2 regions of the Halalkalibacillus sediminis genome follow, and region 2 is predicted to be linked to the other one. Evidence: a T-box and tRNA genes for the amino acid it is inferred to sense, from the RefSeq annotation. Region 2 holds a T-box; the other holds one or more tRNA genes.
What was found. A T-box is a leader RNA that pairs with one kind of tRNA and senses whether it is charged. The one in region 2 lies ahead of alaS (alanine--tRNA ligase), so its partner is inferred to be a tRNA-Ala.

Region 1: it has a tRNA-Ala gene. The T-box ahead of alaS (alanine--tRNA ligase) is inferred to sense a tRNA for this amino acid. The anticodon was not compared.

Annotation. Positions count from the first base shown of each region.
Region 1 is NZ_PJNH01000004.1:265,069-275,800, forward strand. Features, by position in the region: gene fabG (3-oxoacyl-ACP reductase FabG) at 1-90, shown strand, start outside; gene CEY16_RS13910 (class I adenylate-forming enzyme family protein) at 229-1,728, shown strand; gene CEY16_RS13915 (reverse transcriptase/maturase family protein) at 2,476-3,843, shown strand; gene CEY16_RS13920 (SLATT domain-containing protein) at 3,857-4,474, shown strand; gene CEY16_RS13925 (DUF4238 domain-containing protein) at 5,125-5,991, shown strand; gene CEY16_RS13930 (hypothetical protein) at 6,029-6,265, opposite strand; tRNA gene CEY16_RS13935 (tRNA-Ala) at 6,460-6,532, shown strand; gene CEY16_RS13940 (cell wall hydrolase) at 6,759-7,199, opposite strand; gene CEY16_RS13945 (ArsR/SmtB family transcription factor) at 7,342-7,668, shown strand; gene CEY16_RS13950 (SRPBCC domain-containing protein) at 7,752-8,273, shown strand; gene CEY16_RS13955 (S8 family peptidase) at 8,373-9,491, opposite strand; gene CEY16_RS13960 (S8 family peptidase) at 9,934-10,732, opposite strand, start outside.
Region 2 is NZ_PJNH01000001.1:903,789-914,520, reverse strand. Features, by position in the region: gene CEY16_RS04850 (cysteine desulfurase family protein) at 1-513, shown strand, start outside; gene mnmA (tRNA 2-thiouridine(34) synthase MnmA) at 526-1,641, shown strand; gene CEY16_RS04840 (tetratricopeptide repeat protein) at 1,700-2,368, shown strand; gene recD2 (SF1B family DNA helicase RecD2) at 2,387-4,663, shown strand; gene CEY16_RS15310 (hypothetical protein) at 4,760-4,927, shown strand; T-box leader at 5,198-5,406, shown strand; gene alaS (alanine--tRNA ligase) at 5,715-8,357, shown strand; gene CEY16_RS04825 (IreB family regulatory phosphoprotein) at 8,407-8,673, shown strand; gene ruvX (Holliday junction resolvase RuvX) at 8,673-9,089, shown strand; gene CEY16_RS04815 (DUF1292 domain-containing protein) at 9,105-9,383, shown strand; gene mltG (endolytic transglycosylase MltG) at 9,609-10,732, shown strand, end outside.

The DNA.
Region 1 (10,732 bases), on a different contig from region 2:
ATTGCAAATGCTTACTTGTACTTAGCTTCAGAAGAATCGGATTATGTGAATGGCCATGTACTCCACGTCGATGGTGGCATTATGATGTAAATACTTATTTAAGCAAACCCTGCAGCGAGGCTGTAGGGTTATTATTTTGAGCAAATAGGTCGTATTTATTTTGTAACTTACCTGTAACCAACCTCGATAAGATAAAGTTACATATTAACGTAAGAGGGGTTGGTTCATGTGCACAAGGAATTTGATTGGATAAGTAGCCGTGCTATTCTTTATCCAAATGACATAGCAATCATCGATGCTACGACCGACGATCGGTGGACGTACTCTGAAGTGGATCGTCGTGCAGAAGTATTGGCAACTCACTTTGTCAATCAAGGAATCAAAAAAGGTGATCGTGTTGCACTGCTTGCCCCGAATCATATCAGTTACCTGGACTTTTTATTCGCTGCGATGAAATGTGGAGCAATATTTGTTCCGCTCAATTGGAGACTCTCTGAAGAAGAGCTTAGTTATGTACTGGGTGATGCTGAACCGACACTGGTTGGGGTGCACGAATCCTTTCATCGCACTCATGAGTGGTTGGGCGTTTTTGGCCAAGCATTGGAGATAGCAGGCAACTCATATATCGACCAATTGCCTACATACACTGAAAATATTTTTCAAAAACCAGAAATTGATGATAAAGATCCTCTAGCGATGGTCTACACAGGCGGTACAACAGGCAAGCCCAAAGGAGCGGTATTGAGTCATCAATCGATATTCTGGAATGCGATGAATACTATTGTTAGTTGGGATTTGAAGAGGGATGAGTGTACACTAACCTCGATTCCGATGTTCCATACAGGCGGATTGAATGCGTTAACGACACCAATATTATTAGCTGGTGGAACGGTAGTGCTGGAGTCCGATTTCGAACCTGAAAAAGCAGTGAAGAACTTGATTAAGTATCGGTGTACTATCGTGTTGTTTATCCCTACGATGTACCACATGATCGTTCAGACGGATGCATTTCAGGAAGCGACGTTTTATGATATGGAAGTATTTTTATCTGGTGGAGCACCTTGCCCACTTTCGGTTTATGAGGAATTCAATCGAAAAGGACTCAGTTTTAAGGAAGGGTACGGTTTGACTGAAGCTGGTCCGAATAATTTTTATATTGATCCAGAAATGTCGAAAGTGAAGCAGGGCTCGGTTGGTCAAGAAATGTTATTCAACGAAATTCGCATAGTACGTTCTGATGGTGAGGAAGTCGCTACAAATGAAGTCGGGGAATTATGGCTCAAGGGTAAGCATCTGTTTGAATACTATTGGAAAAATGATGAGGAGACAGCTGATTCATTCCAAGGTGAGTGGTTTGTAACAGGTGACTTGGCCCGTAAAGATGAAGATGGATACGTTTATATTTCTGGCAGGAAAAAAGAGATGATCATTACAGGTGGCGAGAACGTGTATCCACTTGAGATCGAACATTGGCTGCAATCAAATGAAAAAGTTGACGAAGTTGCAGTGGTTGGAATCCCGGATGATAAATGGGGAGAAAAGGTAGCGGCGTTTGTATCGGTGAAAAGTGAAGATGTAACTGAAGAAGAGTTGATCCGATTTTGTGAATTAAAGTTGAGTAAATATAAGATACCGAAAGAATTCGTATTAATGGCTGAACTGCCAAAGACACATGTGGGGAAGATCGATAAAAAAGCATTGTTGGATGACTACGCGATTACAGAGTGATCAAATAGAAAGCCGAGTGAAGGTAGATACCCCCGCCCTCACTCGGCTATTTATAGCTTTTCAGTAAAATTCTATTTGGAACGACATCGACTTCAATGATTGGCTAATCATTATACATAAAAGTATGAGTCGTAGAAGCGGTTCTGTGCCTCTTTCAGAGGCTCTGGGAAAAGAATTGGGAGTATACAAGAGTTAGGTAGATAATCACTTTAAGGAGTTTCCAGAAGCGGTTTTTATAAACAATAAAGCGGAACGATTAACAAAGAAGGGTGTTCAGCTTTTCATAAAGTAAATGGGTATTCGAGGAACATTCTCACCATTTGCAATGCGAAATGTATTTATCAAGAGGTTGCTAATGAATAAGGAATTTAAGGGTAATACAATTGTTCGCGAGACAATTGAAAATTGAGGGAACTAGACACTATATAGGCATTTTCAACATGAATTAAATCAGTGTTGAGCGACCATGACCCATTGAAAGAGCTTCTATAACTTTAATTTTATGTTGAATAGTGTAATTGTTTGTTAAATTATAGTATCAATGATAAAATTTATAATATATAGTGGGTCTTATTGAGTGTGAATTTTCACACTTGGGCGATTTCATCTAGTATTAAGGTGAAACTATCTAAGGAACAAGATTTAGTCTTTAAGCAGATTTCTGCTTGTCCTACTTACTGTGTGGAGGTAGGCATTGGTCGGACCTTCAAGACCCACTATATAATATTTATTTAGGGTATGATGGAAATGGTCTTAACTAGAGAGCTCTTAGAAGAATATTTTAAAATCGACAATATTATTGATTACTATCATGAGAATAAAAGAGGTAAAAATTCAGTTGGAATTGATAAGGTAAATTCAAGGTTATTTAACGAGAACTTAAATTGGTACGCAAAGACAATTAACAGGAAGATAATGAATGGCTCCTACAAATTCACTCCTTATAAGCAGAAGTTGATTTCCAAGGGTAAATCGAACACCCCTAGGCAAATATCAATTCCTACTATTAAAGACAAAATTACGCTAGGCTTGCTAAAAGAAATTCTACATAAGAAATTCCTTACTGACATTTACTATGAGACTGTTCACACAATAATAAGTGATTTAGAGTCAGAAATCCAAGACCCTCATAAAGATTACTTCTTCAAGATAGACATCTCTGATTTTTATGGGAACATCGATCATGAGAAGCTTTTTAAAAAGCTACGAAAAAGAATAAGAGACAAAAAGCTCCTCAAGATACTGAAGCGTTCAATTAAGACTCCTACTGTAAAGGAGGGTTCCCAAAAAGATAAAACAGTCAACACAAGGGGAGTGCCCCAGGGTCTTCCAGTATCTAATATTCTTTCTAGCATTTATATGAATGCATTGGATGATAAGTACATAAATAGAAGCGACCTTATTTATAAAAGGTTCGTTGATGATATTATTATTATTTGTAACAACAAAGATAGCGATGCGATTTATAATGAGATTGTACGTGATCTAACTAGCAAAACCACATTAGATTTAATAATAAATCCTGAAAAAAAAGATGAAGGCTTTGTTAGCAATGGTTTTTACTACTTGGGATATTTCCTTGATGGTACCTCTACTACTATAAGAAAAGAAGCTATTACAAATATGAAAAAATCTCTGGAAAGTATCTTTGTTACAATTGCTCATACGTATAAAAAATCGAACCCTAATATTAATTTCTTCTTGTGGCAATTAAACCTCAGAATAACTGGAAGCAAATATGGTGGGAGGAAATATGGTTGGTTGATTTTTTATTCACAAATTTCCGAAGACAATGAAGACATCTTTCACCATTTAGATTGGTTCGTGAGAAAAAAATTACTTCAAGATAGATTTAAACTACAAAATCTCGTTGATAAGAACCAAATTAAGCGGTTCACTAGAGCCTATAATGAAATAAGGAAAAACTTCACTAACACTAGATATCTTCCAAATTTCGATAATTATTCGCACGAAAATAAAGTAGATTTTATTGAAGGCGTACTAGGGAAGCCTACAGTTGACTTATCGAAAGAACGAGTTGACTATATATTTAATAACACCATTTATAAAGAAGTAAACCAATTAGAAAAAGATATACAGGGTGTATCATTCTAGGGGGGGAGTTAAAATGGAAGATATACAGGCGGACTTATTATTGAAGCGTATTAAATCATTAAATACAAGGATATACCTCACTAGAAAATCGCGTATTAATACTGAAGATAGATTGATTAAGAAAAATAATTTCTATCAATTTATTAATGTATATTACTCTATAGTTCTAGTATTTTCATCTATCCTAAACCTCCAAGCATCACCTAAAACGTCACTATTTCTGCTAAGCTCATCAATTGCCTTGTCCTTATTTTCTTTATTCGTTATATCAAAAAATCTTACAGAACGACAATTTAGCGTTAAATTCAATTACATCAGGCTACAAGAGCTACTTAATGAATTGGACAGGATTGAAGATGATTTGATAGCTGGCATAAGAAAAATGAGTGATATAGTTAACTCATATGAGGAAGTTAACGCTAAATATATAAGCGCTTTATCATCTGTAGAGAACCAAGAGGAGGTCGACTACCTTAACTTCATTAAGTCTACTGGGTTTCAAAACATAAAATTAGATTCGAGTCAGAAGATTGTTCTGTGTAAACATGCTTTCAAAGAAACTATGAAGCGGGCTACATTAATTATTGCTCCAATAATTGCATATCTTTTACTGTGGTTTTTTATTTCATAGCAGCAAGACCATTGTACAGAATGTGTAATGGCCTTATATAGGGGCGTTTTATAAAGCAGGCTATAACACTAAATTTTCTCTAGGCTAGTAACTATTGGATCGAATGGTTTTACATTTTGGGCGATTGAGTAATAAGAATAATTCTGTTATATAATTACAGAATTTAAAACTGTATCAAAGAGCTAACTACTTTTATTGCGAATTTCTTGACCGAAGTAATTGGCTCTTTTTTTATTATCAAATTTAGGAAGGAGTTCAATAAATGAGACATAGCAAATTAACTGAAGTGTAAAGGTATGAAAGAGAAGCAAGCTGTTTATGCCCAACGAAATATTTGAGAATTTCATGGAGGAAATTCAGGGGGAGTCTTAACACATTGGTTTTGCTTACTCCTCTTACTACTTAAGGTTATACCGTCATTGAAAATACATAGTGAATCATTAAGATCGTGAGTTTTTAAAACTAATACTTGGGTACAGGTAAAGATGGACGCTAAATTATTTAATCAAACATGGAGTTATATTGGATGAAATGAACTACACTCGTACTTCCTATAACAATCCTTTATAATGGAGGTTGAATGATTTTAATGACTTGAGTTTGAGCTTTTTTGATATGAAAGAATTTCACTGTTAAGAGGAGTAATTCAAATGAACTTACCCATCAAACAACATATTGTTCCACAAACACATTTAAAGCAATTCACCTCTGGAAACGAGAAAATATGGTTGTATCAAAAAGATACTAAACATTTCAGAGAGCAAAGTATCAAAAAAGTTCCAATAGTGAAGGACTTTTACACTGTCACAGACGAGGAAGAAGATGAAAAGCTTTATGATATGGAACATTTCCTGGCAAATCAAATTGAACCACTTTATCAACCATACATAGAGCAACTCCAGAATAGAGAAATGTTGACAGGTTTGATGAAAAAACAATTTGCTTATTATGTTTCTTCTCAAAAGTTAAGGACAGTTAGTATGAAAGAAAAGGTAATAAGCGAGATTGAAATAGCCTTCAGAAAAGGTAAAGCTGGGAAATGGTTTGATAAGACATCAATAGAGCAATTTACTCGTAATTTTTATGATGGAGATGAAGAAATTACATATGAAGAATTTATTGAAAGAGCAGACGGAAGGTTGGAAGAAGTAAATATGGATATTAGCAAGGATTGTTTTGTTCAATTCCTTCCAGAAAAGATGATGGAGTTTGCGGGAAAGCTTGCTGAAATGAATTGGAGCTATCTTATTGCATCAGAAAAAAGATCTTTTATTACATCAGACAATCCAGTAGTCTTAGAGAGTGACATTGAGGACCCAGCTTTCTCTATTGATGGCGGGGTATTTCCTTTAACTCCTCATTTAGCACTTAATATTGATTCTTCAGAAGAGAGGTTTAAGAAAGTTGGCGGTAAAGATGTGAGAAAAATAAACGAACAAATAGTTAAACATTCTGATAGATTTATCTTTTCTCATAATGAAGGGTTTTTAAATAGTAATATTCAGAAGTTTATATAAAATATAAAGAGACTCCATTTAAGAGGTCTCCTATTTCTCATTCAAAGAGTTCATCCATTTTATCAAAGTCTGAAGGTGATTGGTATTCAATTTTGGTTAATAAGTCATTAAGCTGTTTTCTTAGTTTTTGGACGTTCGTAGCAAGGTTTCCATCTTGTTTCCATCCTGTTATCTCATAAATACGCCCATCTTCTAAGTGTTGAAGCCTGTTTTTGATTCCTTGAATCTCATATTCATATCTTCCCTCAATGTCATTGATCTTTTGTTTACTCATATCTGCTCCTCCTTTTTATTTACTAATTCGCTAGTCTATTATTAGATTCCTCCTTTTTTTAAAGGTGTATATTCATGTTTGTGGTTGACATTTATAATAGAAACATTACAATAAATCGTGTGATAATTTCATGCGAGAGGGTCAACCTCACTGAAATATGGTTATATGTCCTATCATGACAATAAAAATAATACGGGGCATTAGCTCAGCTGGGAGAGCGCTTCGCTGGCAGCGAAGAGGTCATCGGTTCGAGCCCGATATGCTCCACTCCTTAGGAACCCTTGAATATCAAGGGTTCTTTTATTTGTTGCAACAAAATGTATAAATTGGGAATAAAACTCGCAATCAATCAGATCCATAGTACTTTTAGTGCTAACCAAAGAGGTGTGTTGATTGAAAAGGTTAACAAAAAAATCCCCACTTTGGTACTGCGCCCCAAAAGTTAGAGTAAAAATCTAATTTCTGGGGTTCACTACCTTTGTGAGGAAATTTATTAAAATCTATAAGCGCTTTCGCATGTATTAGCTATTGCTTCATAGTAACAATGTTGTTTATATCGTCCTGTAAATGGTTGACCATACCATGTAGGAGGACATTCAGCATATGGATTAAAATACCAAAGGGCAAACATCGCAGGTTGTTGTCTCCAATATTTTACAACATCGCGTGCCAATCTTCGGTCTGCTTCTCTTGCAGGTCTATAAAATAAATTTCCTTTTTGGACTGCTTCAAAAGAATAATTTCCTCCTTGGACTTGGAAAATCACATCTCGTATGGACCTTACATCTTCAAAATCTAAACAATCAGCTTTTGTTCGATTTATAATAACATTGCCGACCATAAGCATCCCTAGTCGTCCTTCACCCTCGGCTTCTGCTCTCATCATCCTTGCTATTAGATCGAGATCTTTTTCGGTATAAGCTACTCTTGCCAAAATTATCACCTCTAAATGAATTGTATGAAAAAGTCATTAAAAAATGTAGGTTTACTAATTTTTATATGACTGGGCAAGCATTACTTTGATAATTGTTTTATATTCCCTTGACGGAATATTCCTTATGAGTTATATTTAAAATATGGAAAAAATATTAAGTGCTCTTGCAGAACCAAATCGAGTAAGAATTGTTCAAATACTTAAGGAAGAACCGCTTGCAGTAGGAGAAATTGCTGATAAACTCCAACTACGTCAACCTCAGGTTTCTAAACATTTAAAAGTATTACATGATGTTGGTATCGTTGAGGTGATACCAAGAGCTAACAGAAGAATTTACAAACTAAAACCTGAGCCATTCAAAGAGTTAGATGCTTGGATCGATTCCTTTCGATCAATTTGGGAGGATCGTCTAGACCGGTTGGATGATTATCTACATGAGTTACAGACCGAAGAAGCGAATGAGGAATAAGAAGAACTTCATCTTTGTGAAACCAACTGTTCAATTGGAGTACTAAGTATTTTAGCTTCAAAAACTTTATTGGAGGAATGTAGATGAATGAAAACAAAGTAAGTTCACAGATGAAGCATTGGGTGGAAGGGAAAGACTTAGTGGTTGAACGGATGTTCAATGCACCAAGGGATCTTGTGTTCAAGGCGTTCACCGACCCAGATCATTTGGCAAATTGGTGGGGCCCAAAAGGTTGGGAAACAACCATTCATCGTTTTGAGTTGGAGCCGAAAGGTGTATGGCATTATTGTATGCATTGTGTAGATAAGGAGCAAGTTGATTTTTACGGACAAAAATCTTGTGGAAAATCAGTATTTCACGAAATTATATCTCCTGAGAAATTGACTTTCACTGATACATTTGCTGATGAAGAAGGTAATCCCACACCGGGAGCTCCGGAAATGTTTATCACATTAACTTTTGAAGAAAAGCAAGATAAGACCAAACTTATTTCACGTACACAGTTCTCTTCTGAGGAAGAACTACCAAAAGTTATGGATATGGGTATGGTTCAAGGTTTAGCTTCACATTATGAAGAACTTGAAAATTATTTAAAGCAATTATAATAAAAAAGGTCAGACAACAAAATTAGTTGTCTGACCTTTTATAATAATAAGTTGAATACTTTAACAAGGTAGGGGGGAGGTCCTACCCTGTCAATTATTTTATTGGCTTATCGCTTGATAGGATTGAACTAAACCATAACCGTAGTAATCAGAGTTACCCAAATATTCGGCAGTTTGTTGTAGAAGTGAACGCAGTTCAACGTTTGAAAGACCTGGTTTAGCCTCCCATACCTGTGCTGCAACACCTGCTACATGCGGTGAAGCCATTGAGGTACCATTTAATGAATCGTAGCTGTTTCCTGGAACAGTGCTAAGAACACTTACTCCGGGTGCAGATAGTTCAACATCCGGTCCATGACTAGAGAATGACGCACGGTTGTTGTTTTGATCTACTGCTGCTACAGCAATTACAGAGTCGTATTTTGCTGGATAACCAACCGTATCACCCCAGCCCCAAGAGTTACCGCTATTACCGGCAGCAGCTACCACTAATAGACCTTCATCATAGGCAAGGTTAGAATATTCTTCTAAAATAGATGAACTTGTAGATCCACCAAGGCTCATGTTAATAACATCCATTCCATTTTGGATAGACCACTCAATACCTTCAGCGATACCAGAGTAAGAACCGCTTCCTTCTCCGTCTAGAACTTTGACTGCATAAAGATTAGCTTGTGGAGCGACTCCAACGACTCCAAGGTTGTTATCTAATGCTCCAACAGTACCCGCAACATGGGTCCCGTGGCCGTTCTCATCATTATATGGAGAATCTCCGAAAACAGAATGCCCACCAGCAACATTTAAATCCTCATGAGAGCTGTCAATGCCACTATCTAGTACTGCTACATCGACTCCTGAACCAGTGTAGCCATTATTTTGAGCTTCTGTTCCTTCAACATGTGGAATTCCCCATGGAGTTTCTTGAGCAAAGGCTTCAGCCTCAGCATTCTCTTCGACAAACTTTATTTGGGGATGATTTTTCAATCCCTTTGCTTGTCCATTCGTTAGTTCTAGGTGGTAAACAGGGAGTAGACTAAATTCGTGCAGTATGTCATTATCCTCTACACCAAAAGCTTTAAGCAACCCTTTTTTTGCAGGGCCATCAAACTGAACTAAGTACTCTTTTTCCTCACCTGTTTCCGCCTCATCAGCAAATGCAGTTTGGAAAGGTACCAAAAGTAACGCCAGCACACTCAACAATACTAATAACTTCTTCACGACATCTTCCCCTTTCAAAATTTTTATCCACTAATGTCTAGCAATGATCCATTTGTTGTTTTGAAAGAAATTATTGAATCGAATATAGAGCAGCTAGATACAAAGAATAATAGAAATATAAAGTGTAAAATAGAGGGTATTAATATTAATATAATTCTAAGTATTAGAACATTAGCGAATATTGTCATAAATCTAACATATATAAATTTAGTATGAATTTGCTTTCTATAGTTATTTGAGGAAATTATCACATCATTTCTCCAAAATACTCTATATTTCTTAAATAATATAATCATTGGAATAGTATATTTAAACCAATTTTTTGGTATAAAAGTTTGGGAGGGTTTGTAACTGAAAGACTTCAATCTTTCTTATCTAATCTTTTGGAAGGAAGATCTAAAAAAAACAGGGTAGGGGGAGGTCCTACCCTGTTACCTAATATTTATTGACTTATTGCTTGGAACGACTGAACTAAACCATAACCGTAGTAGTTAGAGTTACCCAAATATTCCGCAGTTTGTTGTAAGAGTGAGCGTAGTTGAACATTTGAAAGACTTGGTTTTGCTTCCCATACTTGTGCAGCGACTCCTGCTACATGCGGTGAAGCCATTGAAGTACCATTAAATGAATCGTAGCTGTTTCCTGGCACGGTGCTAAGAACACTTACACCAGGTGCAGAAAGCTCAACGGCTGAACCATGGCTGGAGAATGAAGCACGGTTGTTGTTTTGATCTACTGCTGCTACAGCGATTACAGAGTCATATTTTGCTGGGTAGCCAACAGTATCACCCCAGCCCCATGAGTTACCGCTATTTCCGGCAGCAGCTACCACTAGTATACCTTCGTCATAGGCAAGATCAGAATACTGTTTTAAAATAGATGAGCTTGAGGATCCACCAAGGCTCATGTTAATGATATCCATTCCATTTTGAATGGACCACTCAATACCTTGAGCAATCCCAGAGTAGGAACCACTACCATTACTGTCTAGAACTTTGACAGCGTAGAGATCAGCTTCTGGAGCGACCCCAATAACTCCTAGGTTATTATCTAATGCTCCGACAGTTCCAGCTACATGTGTACCATGCCCGTTGCCGTCATTGTATGGAGAATCTCCGAATACAGAGTAGCCTCCAGCAACATTCAAGTCTTCATGCGAGCTGTCAATCCCTGTGTCGAGGATTGCCACATCTACGCCAGAACCAGTGTAGCCGTTATTTTGAGCTTCGATTCCTTCAACG
Region 2 (10,732 bases):
TTTTTATATAAAAGAAATGAAGTAGATTTAAAAAGAAGAGTTTTTGGTGGTGAACAAGAGCGGAAGTGGCGTTCAGGAACTGAAAACACTTTAGCCATAGAAGGATTCAAACAAGCTGTCAACGTGTTGAAACGTGATATGGGACAAAGAACGGAACATTACCAGAAACTCACAGACACACTGCTAAAAGAACTCGACGAACGATTTATCGTTTATGAGGTTAATGGGGAAGATTCGAAAAAGGTACCTAATATTATGAATATCAGTTTTCCGGGTATGGACGTTGAGATCTTTTTGATGAACTTAGACTTAGAAGGTATAGCAGTTTCTTCTGGATCAGCTTGCACTGCGGGTTCTATCGATCCATCTCATGTTCTAAAAGCGATGTACGGTGAAGAAGATCCAAAACTAAGAAATTCAATCCGTTTCAGCTTTGGAATCGATAATACTGAAGAGGAAATGGTTGTAGCGGCAGAAAAAATAAAGAAAATAATCGAAAGGTTACAAGGATAAGGTGGTGATAACATGAAAGAACGCAAAGATACTCGAGTAGTAGTAGGAATGTCAGGCGGTGTTGATTCATCGGTGACTGCATTGTTGCTTAAGCAACAAGGATATGATGTCGTAGGTATTTTTATGAAAAACTGGGATGATACAGATGAATTCGGCGTTTGTACAGCCACTCAGGACTATGAAGATGTGGCGAGAGTATGTAACCAACTAGATATCCCATATTACTCAGTGAATTTTGAAAAGAAATATTGGGATAAGGTATTTACGTACTTTTTAAATGAATATGAAGCGGGACGAACACCGAACCCGGACGTAATGTGCAATAAAGAAATTAAATTCAAAGCTTTCTTGGATCACGCGATGGCGTTAGGTGCAGATTATTTAGCTACTGGACATTATGCACAAATCAGAGAATCTGATGATAGTACGTATCAAATGCTTCGTGGTGTCGATCAAAATAAAGATCAGACGTATTTCCTTAACCAAATTCCAGCTTCAATTTTGCCTAAGATCATGTTCCCTTTAGGTGGCATGTCTAAGAAGGAAGTAAGACGAATTGCAGAGGAAAATGACTTAGCTACCGCTAAGAAAAAAGATAGTACGGGAATTTGTTTTATTGGCGAAAGAAACTTCAAAGAATTTCTAAGTGAATACCTACCGGCTCAGCCTGGGAATATGGAGACACTTGAAGGTGAAGTCAAAGGCAAACATGATGGGCTGATGTATTACACTATCGGGCAGCGTCAAGGCCTTGGAATCGGGGGAGCAGGAGATCCGTGGTTCGTAGTGGGTAAAAACTTGGAAGATAATATTTTATATGTTGCTCAAGGTTTCCATCACGAATCATTGTATTCAGACTCGTTAGAAGCAGTTGACGTTAACTGGTTAGTTGATTTAGATCTGAGTGAACCTTTCACCTGCACAGCAAAGTTCCGTTATCGTCAAGAGGATAGTGAAGTGACTGTATACCCTAAAGAAGACGGAACTCTGGAAGTTAGATTTGCAGAACCAGAACGTGCGATAACACCTGGACAGGCTGTTGTTCTTTACGACGGAGAAGTATGTATTGGTGGCGGAACGATTGAAAACGTGTATAAAGATACAAAAGAATTATCGTATTTAGCATAAAAAAAGAAGCCAGCACTTTTGTGGTGGCTTTTCTTACATAAAAGAAAGGAGAGGGAATATGAACTTAATAGAACAAGGAATCGAATATTTGCAAGAAGGAAAAATGGAAATGGCAGCAAAAGTTTTCAATGATTATCTTGAACAAAATCCAGAAGACCCGGTTGGTTATGTTAATTTTGGACATCTTTTAGCGAAGGTTAATGAATCTGAAAAGGCGAAGCGCTTTTATGAAAGAGCACTAGCTCTAGATGAAACAGCGGCAATTGCTCATTACGGACTCGGAAACCTTTATTTTGAAGAAGAAGATTTTGAAAAAGCTACAGCAGCCTATCAAGAGGCGATGAAAGCTGGGTTGGATGAAGCAGACGTGTATTATATGCTTGGTCGCTCACTGATGAGCCAAGAGCAACCAAAACTATCATTGCCTTATTTACAAAGAGCTAGTGAAATGGTTCCAGAAGATATCGATATTCAATTCCAATATGGGTTGAACTTGGCATATATCAATATGATCAAAGAAGCGGTTGAACAAATGAAGAAAGTGATTGCACTTGATGAGATGCATAGCGATGCTCATTATAATCTAGGTGTAGGATATCTTCATCTGGAGGAGCCAGAACCAGAGTTAGCTCTTAAGCATTTTGAAAAAGCACTGGAAATCCAGCCTGATCACGTACTTGCTGGGAATGGTAAGAAACAAGTAGAAGCTGCACTCAATGAAGAGTAAAAGGGAGGAGGCCGTAGGATGGATGAGAAAAGTTTTGTGAAAGGTCAACTGAATCATATGATTTTCCATAATAGTGAAGAACAGTTCTCCATCGCTTCGGTCTCTGTTGTTGAAACAAATGAAACAGTGGAGGAGGAAGAATTGGTCGTCAAAGGACATTTTCCTCCTCTCACACATGGAAACGACTATATTTTTTACGGCTCGATGAAATCACACCCTAAATTCGGCGAGCAATATCAAGTTTTTACATATGAAAAAGAATTGCCAAAAACAGAAGATAACTTGGTCAAATATTTTTCGAGTGATTTATTTTACGGTGTTGGAAAGAAGTCAGCTCAAAGAATCGTCGATACACTCGGGATCAACGCTGTAGAAAAAATCTTGAAAAATGAAGCTGAACTTGATCAAGTAATTGGTATGAAAAAGGAATCTAAACAGAGATTCATTCAAGACCTACGTATGAATCAAGGGTTTGAGCAAGTCACTCTAGAGCTTGCTAAATATGGTGTCGGGTTGCAAATGGCCCAGAAAATTTATCAGCAGTACCAGGAACGGACAATTGCACAACTACAAGAAAACCCTTATCATTTTGTATTTACTACTGAAGGATTCGGGTTTCAACGCGCTGATGAAATTGCACAATCGCTTGGGATTACCCATGACCATCCGACAAGGATTCAGGCAGCAGTTTTACATGTGTTAGAACAGGAATCATCGAACGGACATGTATATGTAGAAGAAAATTACTTGATGGAAAAAGTGATGAAGTTATTGTTTCAAGGTATTTCAAATACTGCGGATTTGGGTGTGGAAGATCACTTCAAAGCTCTTGAGGAAGAAGACCTCATTGTGAAAGAAGACACCAGGGTTTATTTACCTCAACTTTATTATGCAGAAGAAGGAATCGCCTCTCAATTAACGAGGATTATCGATGCTAAAGAAGATGAGACTGTGGATGAAAGTTCACTCTTAAAAGCTTTAGGGGAAATCGAGGAACAAGAATCACTATCCTACGGTGAAGAGCAATATGAAGCCATCAAAAAAGCATTGGAAGAAAAGGTGCTTATTTTGACGGGAGGACCTGGTACAGGTAAAACAACGGTTGTCCAAGGCATCATCACTTGCTATGATCGACTTTTTCAGAAGCATCAAGGCGTCAATAAGTCGGATTATATTTTAACCGCACCAACGGGAAGAGCCGCGAAAAGGTTATCTGAATCTACTGGGTTGAAGGCGAAGACAATTCATAGTTTACTCGGTTGGACCGGAGAGAATCAATTCGAAGTAAACGCTGCTAATCCATTAAAAGGTAAGGTAATCATCATTGATGAGTTCTCAATGGTTGATGTTTGGTTAGCTAACCATTTATTAAAAGCTATTCCAGGAGACATGAAGGTTATCTTCGTTGGGGATGAGGATCAGCTACCTTCAGTAGGACCTGGTCAAGTTTTAGCAGATTTCATTAAGAGTGATCGTATCCCAGTAAGTCACTTGACTGAAATTTATCGTCAAAAAGAAGACTCTTTTATCGTACAGTTGGCTCACCAAATTAAGAATGATCAAGTGGATGATCTCCAACTTGTTAAAAAGTCGGATTTTAACTTTATTCAAACTAGAAAAGACCAAACTTTAGCTATGGTGGAAAACATCGTAAGAAAAGCTTTAGATAAGGGGTATTCGAAGAAAAACATTCAGATATTAGCCCCGATGTACCGAACAGAAGTCGGTATACATCAATTAAATGAAACTCTTCAAGAAATCTTTAATCCTGAAAGTAAACAAAAACGACAGATTATACATTTCGACCACATCTTCCGAACAGGTGATAAAGTTATTCAGTTAGTCAATCAACCCGAAAAGCAAGTTTACAATGGGGATATTGGTGAGATCGTAGGAATTTTAAAAGGTTCCGAAACTGAATCGAAAAAAGACGAAATCGTCATTGATTACGATGGACTTGAAGTAAGATATACAAAACAAGATTTTAACCAAATTATGCACGCTTATGCTATTTCTATCCATAAGTCTCAAGGTAGTGAGTTCCCGATTGTTATTTTGCCAATTATTCGCTCATTTAAGCGAATGCTTGTTAAAAACCTATTATACACCGCGATTACACGGAGCAAATCCTCGTTGATCATCTGTGGTGAATATGAATATTTCCTACAGGGCGTCAAGACGGAGAATGCATTTGAAAGAAATACGAGTTTAGTCGAACGTTTACGGCACTTTATTGAAGGCGAGATGGGTGAAGAAGACGATGAGGAAGAAATTACGCCTTATGACTTCATGTAATTGAAACATACTATGACTGTTGGACACGTGGGTATAGAAATAAAGCTATTTGGGCAGGCTGAATGACAAACTAATGGTTAAAAGGAGTTTGTCGGTATGAAATGTCCAAACTGTCAAACGTCGAATCTCGGTAAAATCGGTGAACAGCAATATTATTGTTGGACATGTTTAATTGAGATTACAGTCGAAGAAGGACAAATGCATGTTCATGAAATTGAAGAAGATGGCTCAGTTTCGTCCTTGGACGATTTATTTTTCGAATAGGAGAACTGAGAAAAAGGTTGGTGATCTTCATTGAACCGAATAGTAAATAGCGGTGTCAAAATGGGTATGGGAGCAGCCGTCATGTATATGATGGGTAACCGGAAAAGATTTCGTAAAAACCCCACGGTCAAACGATTAAGATCAACCATGAAGCGTGCTCGAAGGCGCTGGTTGTAATGATGAAAGCTACTGATCTCAAGGGGTCAGTAGCTACATATTGATTTTATTGACAAGAGCCTGTTCGTTTTCTATAATTACTGCATATCTATATTGAAAACTTTGAAGGAAACAGTAGATGACAGCCCACTGATAAGAGAAGGATCTTCTAGGCTGAAAGAGATCCTCGGTGAAGTGTCGTTGAAAGCTATTCCTGAGTGCGGCTAATCCCCGCCGGTGTTGCACCCGTTAACGTGCACTAAAGTTGATAGGTCATTGGAACCTATAATTAGGGTGGTACCGCGGATATAGCCGTCCCTGCATAAATTTTATGTAGGACGGTTTTTTTTATTTTTGGCTCTGTTTGGTGTTGATTCTGACGAATCGTTTGAAGGCGGACGCTTTCCTGGGGGCACGGCTTCAACTTCCCAAAACTCACCATTCGTGAGTTTTGCGTGATTTTCACCTCGTGCTAGTCCCCTAGGAGTCGCCGCCTCCCACGATTCGTCAGAATCAACGAGCGCATACTTAGACACTCAAAGTTTCTAAACAATGAGCTTTAACAGCGCATTAATTTTTTAAAGACTTTAACTTAATTGAAAATTAGATAGATCTATTTAGGAGGAGAAAAATGAGTACATTAAAATCAGCAGATGTTAGGCAAATGTTTTTAGATTTTTTCAAGGAAAAAGGACATTCTGTGGAGCCAAGTAAATCACTTGTGCCTCGTGAAGATCCAACTCTATTGTGGATCAACAGTGGTGTAGCAACCTTGAAGAAATACTTTGATGGTAGTATTATTCCTGACAATCCAAGAATCGTGAACGCTCAAAAATCAATTCGCACAAATGATATCGAAAACGTTGGGTTTACAGCTCGTCACCACACATTTTTTGAAATGCTCGGAAACTTTTCAATAGGAGACTATTTTAAAAAGGAAGCAATGATCTGGGGATGGGAGTTTCTAACTGATGAGCGATGGTTGAACCTTGACGAAGAAAAACTGTCAGTGACGGTACATCCTGAAGATGAAGAAGCTTATCAGGTTTGGAAAAATGAAGTAGGAGTTCCGGTAGAGAGAATTATTCGTATAGAAGAAAATTTCTGGGATATTGGGCAAGGTCCAAGTGGCCCGAATACAGAGATTTTTTATGATCGCGGCGAAAAATATGGAAATGACCCACACGATCCAGAGCTATATCCAGGTGGGGAGAATGAACGCTATCTAGAAATATGGAACTTAGTATTTTCTCAGTTCAATCATAATCCGGATGATACGTACACACCTCTTCCGAAGAAAAATATTGATACAGGGATGGGTTTAGAACGTGTGATTTCAGTTATTCAAGATACCCCTACAAACTATGAGACGGATCTTTTCATGCCAATTATCCAAAAAACTGAAAAAGTTTCTGGAAAAAAATATGGTGAAGCGACGGAACAGGATTCTGCATTCAAGGTGATAGCGGACCATGTGCGTACAGTTTCTTTTGCGATTGGTGATGGTGCATTACCTTCAAATGAAGGGCGAGGATATGTGCTTAGAAGATTACTGAGAAGAGCAGTCCGTTTTGCTAAAGAGTTGGATATCAACGAACCATTCATGTATCAACTAGTGGATGAAGTTGCAATGATCATGAAAGATTTTTACCCAGAAGTCAACGAGAAAAAAGACTTCATTCAAAGTGTAATAAAAACAGAAGAGGAACGGTTCCACGATACGTTACAAGATGGGCTAGCTATTCTTGAGAAGGTAATGAAAGCTGAAAAAGAGAAAGGCTCTAATATCTTTCCTGGAAAAGAAGTGTTCACTCTTTATGATACGTATGGTTTTCCAAAAGAATTGACAGAAGAGTATGTAGAAGATGCTGGATTTACGATTGACCAAGAAGGTTTCGATAAAGAAATGAAGGAGCAACGTGATCGTGCACGCCAAGCTCGCCAAAAAGTAGACTCCATGCAAGTGCAAGATCAGGTTCTTCAAGATGTTCATGTTGAGAGCACTTTCATTGGCTATGATTATTTAGAAACTGAAACCACACTAGAGGTTATCGTGTCTAACAAAGAACTTGCCGACTCAGTGAATACTGGAGAATCAGCATATGTCTTTTTGAAAGATACTCCTTTTTATGCAGAAAGTGGCGGACAAGTCGCAGACGAAGGCTGGATCGGATCATCGACTGGAAGAGCAAAAGTCATTGATGTTCAGAAAGCGCCGAATGGCCAAAATCTTCATCATATAGAGGTCGAAGAAGGTTATCTACAAGCTAAACAGAATCTAGAAGCGTTTGTACTACCTCATTCTAGAGTACAAACAGTCAAAAATCATACTGCCACTCACCTATTACATCAAGCTCTGAAAGATGTTCTAGGTGACCATGTAAATCAAGCGGGATCACTTGTAGCCCCTGATCGACTTCGATTTGATTTCTCCCATTTCAATGCTTTAACGGATGAGGAAATCGTTGAAATAGAAGAAGCGGTCAATGAAAGAATTTGGGCATCTATTGATGTTGCAATTGAGAACCATACTATAGAAGAGGCTAAAGAAATGGGTGCAATGGCATTATTCGGTGAAAAATACGGAGATGTCGTGCGCGTTGTATCTATCGATAATTATAGCATTGAACTTTGTGGTGGTTGTCATGTTAAAAACACTTCTGAAATAGGAATGTTTAAAATTGTTTCCGAGACAGGTATCGGTGCTGGAACAAGAAGAATTGAAGCTCAAACAGGTAAGGGAGCTTATTATTTTACTCGAGAAAAAGAAGATCTGTTAAACCAATCAGCAGCTCTATTAAAAACAAAATCCGATCAGGTTCCACAACGTATTGAATCGCTATTTATAGACATGAAAGAACTTGAAAGAGAAAAAGAATCTCTTCAAGCTAAAATGGCTCAAGCAGAATCTGCTGGACTTAAAGATCAGATTGAAGATGTCGAAGGAATCCCACTTCTTTCAGCAAAGGTTAGCGTGAATGATATGAATGGTTTACGCCAAATGGTGGATGATATGAAACAGAAGATGGAATCTGGGATCGTTTTATTGGCTATGGAGAACGATGGTAAAGTACAATTAGCATCAGGAGTTACTAAAAATTTAATTGATCAAGGTTTCCACGCAGGTCATTTAATAAAAGAAGCAGCAACTCGTTGTGGAGGAGGCGGCGGAGGCCGTCCAGATATGGCTCAAGCAGGCGGAAAACAACCTGAAAAAATTGATGAATCATTGAAAGCAGGAAAAGATTATATTAAAACTGTTTTATCTTCTTAATCAATCAGTTTATAATAGAAGTACAGTTTAACGAGGGGGTTATGTGATAATGAATAACGATCACACGATGAAGTACCAATTCTCAGATGATTCACAAGAAAAGAAAGTCAATGAGATCTTACATTCTGTGTATCATTCCCTAGAAGAGAAGGGTTATAATCCAATCAACCAGATAGTAGGTTACTTACTTTCTGGAGATCCTGCTTATATCCCTCGTCATAACGATGCTAGAAATCTGATACGCAGGGTCGAGCGAGATGAAATGATCGAAGAGCTCGTGAAATATTATCTAAAAGGGAATAAAGAGGAACGTTAATGAAAACATTAGGTTTAGATGTCGGAGAAAAAACAATCGGAGTTGCAGTGTCCGATGCCTTAGGCTTCACTGCGCAAGGGTTAGAGACAGTCCGGTGGGATGAATCCGACTATTCGACTGCTTCCAGTCGACTGGAAGAGATTATTCAAAAAAACGATATTAGCCAGATTATTGTTGGACTGCCGAAGAACATGAATGGTACTATTGGTCCAAGAGGCGAAGCTTCACAAGAGTTTGCTACTTTTTTAGAAAATGAGTATGATGTGAAAGTCGTATTGTGGGATGAACGATTAACCACAATGGCAGCTGAAAGAGTGTTGCTAGAAGCTGATGTAAGCAGGCAGAAACGAAAGAAAGTAATTGATAAAATGGCAGCCGTCATGATTCTTCAAAGTTACTTAGATGCCAACCAATAAAAAGGAGTGAACGAAATGGAAGAGAAAGAGCGAATTATCATTCCAGATGAATCTGGTGAAGAACATTTATTTGATGTTTTATTTACATTTGATGTTGATGAAACAGAGAAATCCTATCTTGTAGCTGTTCCAGCTGAACAAGCTGAAGATGAGGAAGTAGAGGTTTTCGCTTTCCGCTATGAAGAAAATGATGGGAATGAAGATGATTTGACACTTTTCCAAGTCGAAACCGATGAAGAGTGGCAAATGATCGAAGAGATGTTAGCAACCTTTTCTGAAGACGATACAGAATAAATTAATAGTTACAAAAAAGGTTAGCCCTAGTGGTTAACCTTTTTTTATGTGTAGTGATTACGATTTAATAAATAACTCCTTTAGAAGAAAAATATTCTACTTTTATTTAAAAATTGTGTGAAAAAGATAGAAAAATAATTGATTTTAATTTATACTTTTAGAAGATTTAATCGTGTTACAATAGATGAAGTATGCACGAGTGTAGAAGAAAAAGGAGGATCTTCTTTGACTGATTCAAACGAGAAGCATTCATATATAGAACAACGTAACAAACGGGCAAAAGAAGCCAAAATCTCACGAAGGATTATTCTAGTAGTCCTTTTGACTTTGATGATAGCGATCGGTTTAGGTGGTTATTATGGCTATAATTACATAACTGAAGGTTTAAGCCCTGTAGATCCAGATAACGAAGAGATTGTTGATGTTGAAATACCAATTGGTTCGAGCACAACCTCAATAGCTGAGACTCTTGAAGAAAAAAACTTGATAAATGATGCATTGATTTTTCAACTTTATGTAAAATTCAAAAATGAGTCAGGATTTCAAGCCGGTGAATATCAATTCTCACAAAGCATGACAATCGACGAATACATCGAATCATTGAAAACAGGTAAAATTTTAGTGGAACCACTTTTCACTGTAACGATCCCAGAAGGGACAACTTTAGAAGAAATTGCTGAAATCTATGGGGAAGAAACCTCAATAGATCCTGAAGAGTTCATGACGAAGATGGAGAATGAAGAATACATCCAATCGTTAATTGATATGTATCCAAACCTTCTATCTGAAGACATTCTAGCAGAAGAAATAAAGTATCCTTTGGAAGGTTATCTCTTCGGTATAACTTATTCTTTCTATGAAGAAGATCCTAGCATAGAACAAGTGGTTGAGATGATGCTTCAACAAACCCAAAATCAGTTAGAACCATATATGGGTGAAATAGCTGAATCAGATTATACCGTCCATGAAGCATTGACGATGGCTTCCCTGATAGAGGAAGAAGCTGTCAGTGAAGAAGATAGGTTCATGATTGCTGGGGTGTTTGAAAATCGAATGAATCCTGAGGACCCAGCTAATGAAATGCCTTTACAAACCGACCCCACAATTCTTTATGCACTAGGTGAACATAAAGATCGAGTATTGAAAAAAGATTTAGACGTGGAGAGCCCATATAATACTTACCAAAACAGAGGCTTGCCACCAGGTCCTATTTCAAATTTTCGGATGAACGCATTTGAAGCTGCATTACAACCACGAGAACATGATTATTTCTACTTCTTGGCAGATTATGAAGGGGAAGTCCACTATGCTGAGACGAACCAAGAACATAACCAAAACCGACAAGAACA